DNA from 2 places in the Shouchella phoenicis genome. Region 2 is predicted to be linked to the other one. Evidence: riboswitches for the same ligand, from Rfam matches in the RefSeq annotation. Region 2 holds a riboswitch; the other holds the start of a gene.
The links. Region 2 has a riboswitch for FMN ahead of ribE (riboflavin synthase). Riboswitches for the same ligand answer to the same signal wherever they lie in the genome.

Region 1: another riboswitch for FMN. It lies ahead of ABC361_RS15340 (DMT family transporter); the one in region 2 lies ahead of ribE (riboflavin synthase).

What each region holds. Positions count from the first base shown of each region.
Region 1 is NZ_JBDFMQ010000001.1:2,855,294-2,857,768, forward strand. It holds gene uvrB (excinuclease ABC subunit UvrB) at 1-1,097, opposite strand, end outside; FMN riboswitch at 1,374-1,496, shown strand; gene ABC361_RS15340 (DMT family transporter) at 1,608-2,475, shown strand, end outside.
Region 2 is NZ_JBDFMQ010000001.1:2,024,149-2,026,623, reverse strand. It holds gene ABC361_RS10910 (enoyl-CoA hydratase/isomerase family protein) at 1-742, opposite strand, end outside; FMN riboswitch at 1,098-1,236, shown strand; gene ribE (riboflavin synthase) at 1,359-2,006, shown strand; gene ABC361_RS10900 (bifunctional 3,4-dihydroxy-2-butanone-4-phosphate synthase/GTP cyclohydrolase II) at 2,022-2,475, shown strand, end outside.

The DNA.
Region 1 (2,475 bases), 830 kb from region 2:
AATCCGTGGTTCACAAGAATTTCTTTTCGAGCTCGGTCACCATTATACATGCCTCGTACTTGAGGCAATGTAACGTGGGACTCATCCATAATAAGCAGAAAGTCTTCCGGAAAGAAATCGATCAACGTGTACGGTGTAGCCCCAGACTCTCGTAATGTTAAATGACGGGAATAGTTTTCAATCCCTGAGCAAAAGCCCATTTCAGCCATCATCTCAAGATCATAACGCGTACGCTGCTCTAAACGTTGCGCTTCTAGTAATTTCCCCTCTTCATGCATCGTTTTTAACTGTTCTTCTAACTCCGTTTCAATATTAGCAATTGCTTTTTTCATTTTTTCTTCTCGGGTAACAAAGTGAGATGCCGGAAAAATAGACACGTGGTTGCGTTCGCCTTTTATTTCACCGGTTAATGCGTCTACTTCAGTCATGCGGTCAATTTCATCACCAAAAAACTCAACCCGGATACATTGCTCGTCGCGAGAAGCTGGGAAAATTTCCACAACATCGCCTCTTACACGAAATGTTCCGCGGATGAAGTTTAAATCGTTTCGATCATACTGGATGTCTACAAGCCTGCGTAACAACTCATTTCGATCCATTTCCATTCCTGTACGTATAGATAAAACAAGGTCTCGGTACTCTTCTGGATTACCTAAACCATATATACACGACACACTAGCTACGATAATCACATCTCGTCTTTCAAATAAGGAACTTGTAGCCGAGTGACGTAATTTATCAATTTCATCGTTAATGCTTGCATCTTTTTCAATAAAGGTATCAGAAGACGGCACATACGCCTCTGGTTGATAATAATCATAATAGCTAACAAAATATTCAACAGCATTATTCGGAAAAAATTGTTTAAACTCGCTGTACAGCTGTCCGGCAAGGGTTTTATTGTGTGCCATAATTAATGTCGGCTTATTCACTGCTTGAATCACATTTGACATTGTAAACGTCTTACCGGTCCCTGTTGCTCCAAGTAACGTTTGATGCCGGTCACCGTTTTCAATCGCACGCACAATTTTTTCAATTGCATTTGGTTGGTCGCCTTGAGGCGAATAGTCTGATACTAATTGGAACGTTTGATCCATCTTTAATAGAGCGATTAACTGGATGTTCGTCAGTTAATACACTCACCCCTCCTTCGCAAAAGAACATTATCCTACTGTTATTCCCATTTTCCGTCCGTTAAAACAATACATGCTAACCTTCTCTAAACACACGTTCGCTTAATTATATCACATGTCTCATTCCCGACACCAGTTTTTACGAACGCACGTGCGTAACCATTTATTGTTAACGAACATATCTATGGACGAATAGCTGATAATCCAGTATGATAACAATAATGATTATTACATTTGAATAGGTGTCTTCGGGGCAGGTGAAATTCCTGACCGGCGGTAAAGCCCGCGACTCCACATCATTTTGTGGACTGATTTGGTGAAATTCCAAAGCCGACGGTAAAGTCCGGATGGGAGAAGATCAAATTGAAAGAATGTAGCGTTTGCTATGTTTATTTCGTCAGCCCTGAACATTTTTGTCCAGGGCTTTTTTTGATTTTTACAGAAGACCTTTTCACTGAAAAGGAGCTCACAGCTGTGAACGAACAACGTACGAATAAAACATTTTGGTTTATTGTCATTGGTGCCGCCTTTTGGGGGATTAATCCATTGTTTCGAATCTTATTACTCGATACAATGACTTCTCTACAAATTGTATTTGTCGAACACATTATCTTAGCTTTAATCGCTATACCCATTTTATATAAATTCCGAAGCGACATTAAAAAACTGCGCTTTAAAGATTTAGGCGCACTCTTGTTTATTTCGTGGGGTGGCTCTGCCATTGCAACGCTCTTATTTACTCAAGGCTTAACAATTGCTTCATCCGGTGGCGAAATTAATTCTGTTCTCTTATTACAAAAGTTGCAACCACTTTTTGCGATTACCCTGGCACATTTTCTATTAAAAGAGAAGCTTCCACAACGTTTTGGTCTATACGTACCAATTGCACTAGTTGGTACCTATTTATTAACGTTTGGGTTTTATTTTCCGATTAATAATCCAGGTGATATCCTTCAGCTAGGCAGCTTGTATGCGATTGGTGCAGCCGCGCTTTGGGGAGGTTCAACCGTAATGGGGCGTATCCTTCTCCAAAAATGTCGTCACGAGACGGTGACGGCGCTTCGCTTCTTACTTGCATTGCCTTTGCTTGGTGTGTTGATTACAGTATCGCCTGACATGTGGACAACACCTGAGTCAGCTGTTGCTTTAACCTTCATCGGACTTAACATTCTCGCATCTGCTTTATTGCCAGGACTTGTATCAATGCTTCTATACTACCGAGGTCTTCAGTCCGTTAAAGCTTCCGTGGCAACGATTGCGGAATTGAGTTTTCCAATGACGGGTGTACTCGTATCATGGATTACTCTTGAAGAAACGGTCACGATTGCTCAATTAGTTGGCT
Region 2 (2,475 bases):
CAATCGTTTTGTAGGAGAAATGTTTAAGGATTTTGTCGTTCAACGTCATTAATTTACTTTGTGGTGGTTCCTTTATGAAGGATTGTAAAAATAAATGAACCGTTTGTTGGCTCATTTCTTCATAGTCAAGCCATTGATGGTTGATCATCTCTTGTTTACAGGCTGTAAGTGCTTCGCTGTCAATATAATAATCGGCACAACCAATTGAAATGGCATCAGAGCCAGTTAAAATTGATCCTGTTAAGGCAGCGTAACGACCTGTATAATCAGGTGTTTGGCTCAGGAAGTAGCATGCACCGACATCGGGGAAGAAACTTATATTTACTTCAGGCATCGCCCATTTTGTTCGTTCGGTTACAATGCGGTGACTCGCCCCATAAGACAAACCAACGCCACCGCCCATAACAATACCGTCCATAAGAACAACGATTGGCTTGGTATAGGTAGAAATGAACAGATCGAGTTCATACTCCAGTTTAAAAAATTCATTTGCTTGATCAAATGCCTTTTTATCTTCTTTTGCTTGATAAAGTGCTTTAATATCTCCTCCAGCACAGAACGCTTTTTCTCCAGTACTTTCTAATAGTACTAGTTTTACCGCCTCATCTTGATCCCATTGTTTTAGCTGCTCGAATAATGAAGCAACCATCTCAAATGTTAAGGAGTGCAATGCTTTTTCTCTTGAAAGCGTAACAATGCCAACACCATTCTCGGTTTTAGAAAACACGATATGTTCAGTCATTTTTCTGTGCTCACCTCGCATGAATGAAATCGTTTACTTCTTTATTTTGACGTATTTCTTCAAGAAAAGCAATAAAAGCGAGAAAAGAGTAAAGAATGTCCTGATTTACACAGTTTACTAGAGGCATATGTCTTGCAATTTTAAATTGACGATGCTATTATCATGACAAGTTCGAACATTCTTGTTCCTGGTCTGAATGATCAAAACTGGTAGGGTTTTGGCAGGGAAATCTAATAAAAACGGAAGTCTATGACAGAAAGATACACTCTGAAACGAAAGAAAAAATCGCGGAAACAGTTGAAAAATCAACGTTTATGCGACCGTGACGAACAATTGTAACAACACTAACTTAATATCTTAACTTCGGGGCAGGGTGGAATTCCCTACCGGCGGTGATAAGGCTTAGCCTTTTAGTCCGTGACCCGTATGCAAATACGGTGGATCTGGTGTAACTCCAGAGCCGACAGTGAAAGTCTGGATGGGAGAAGTTTATTGTAAAACATGAGGAATGTGATGTTTATTTGCGTATGGTTTTTTCTAATGCGTAAAGGCATGATGTTATTTAATGAACCCCTGAAGAACGCTTCAGGGGTTTTTTGTATGTAGGAGGGCTAAGATGTTTACGGGAATTATTGAGGAAAAAGGTACGGTAACAGAAATAAAAAAACAGGATCAAGCGATGCAAATTGTCGTCAGAGGGAATAAGGTTCTATCTGATGTTGCGTTAGGGGATAGTATAGCTGTTAACGGCGTTTGCTTAACGGTTACAGCATTTACGGATCACACTTTTTCTGTTGATGTTATGCCAGAGACCTTTCAAGCAACGACATTAAACCAGTTAAAGACACATTCTGCTGTGAATTTAGAACGGGCGATGTCGCCGATGTCACGGTTCGGTGGTCATATTGTTTCCGGCCACGTTGACGGGAAGGGAACCATTGTTTCGAGACGACGTGTTGAAAACGCCGTTTATTTTGATATTCGGGTACAGCCTGAACGAACAAAGTACATTGTTCAAAAAGGCTCTGTTGCTGTAGACGGCATTAGCCTAACGGTATTTTCAGTTAAAGATAATCAATTAACCATTTCCATTATTCCACACACGCTAGATGAGACGATTATCGGTAGCAAACAAGTCGGTGATGAAGTGAACATTGAATGTGATGTCATCGGAAAGTATGTTGAACGATTATTAACAGCTAACGATACGTCGACACCAAAAGGAAATTTAACAGAAGTCTTACAAGAAAACGGGTATTTGTAGAGAGGGGATGGCTCCGTGTTTGACTCAATAGAAAATGCGCTTGCTGCTTTAAAGGCAGGAGGAATGATTATTGTTTGTGATGACGAAGATCGTGAAAATGAAGGTGACTTCTTAGCCCTGGGAGAAAAAACGACGGCACAGACAATTAATTTCATGGCTACTCATGGAAGAGGCCTTATTTGTACACCAATTACCAAAGAAAAAGCACAAAGCCTTCAGCTTAATCAGATGGTGACACACAATACAGATTCTCATGAAACAGCCTTTACTGTAAGCATTGACCATATGAACACGACAACTGGAATTTCTGCTCAAGAGCGTGCAGACACGGTTCAAGGACTAGTCTCTAAAGATGCGGTAGCAAGTGATTTTAAACGTCCTGGACATATTTTTCCACTTGTAGCAAAAGATGGCGGTGTTTTAAGACGAACCGGGCATACGGAGGCGGCAATTGACTTCGCCACATTAT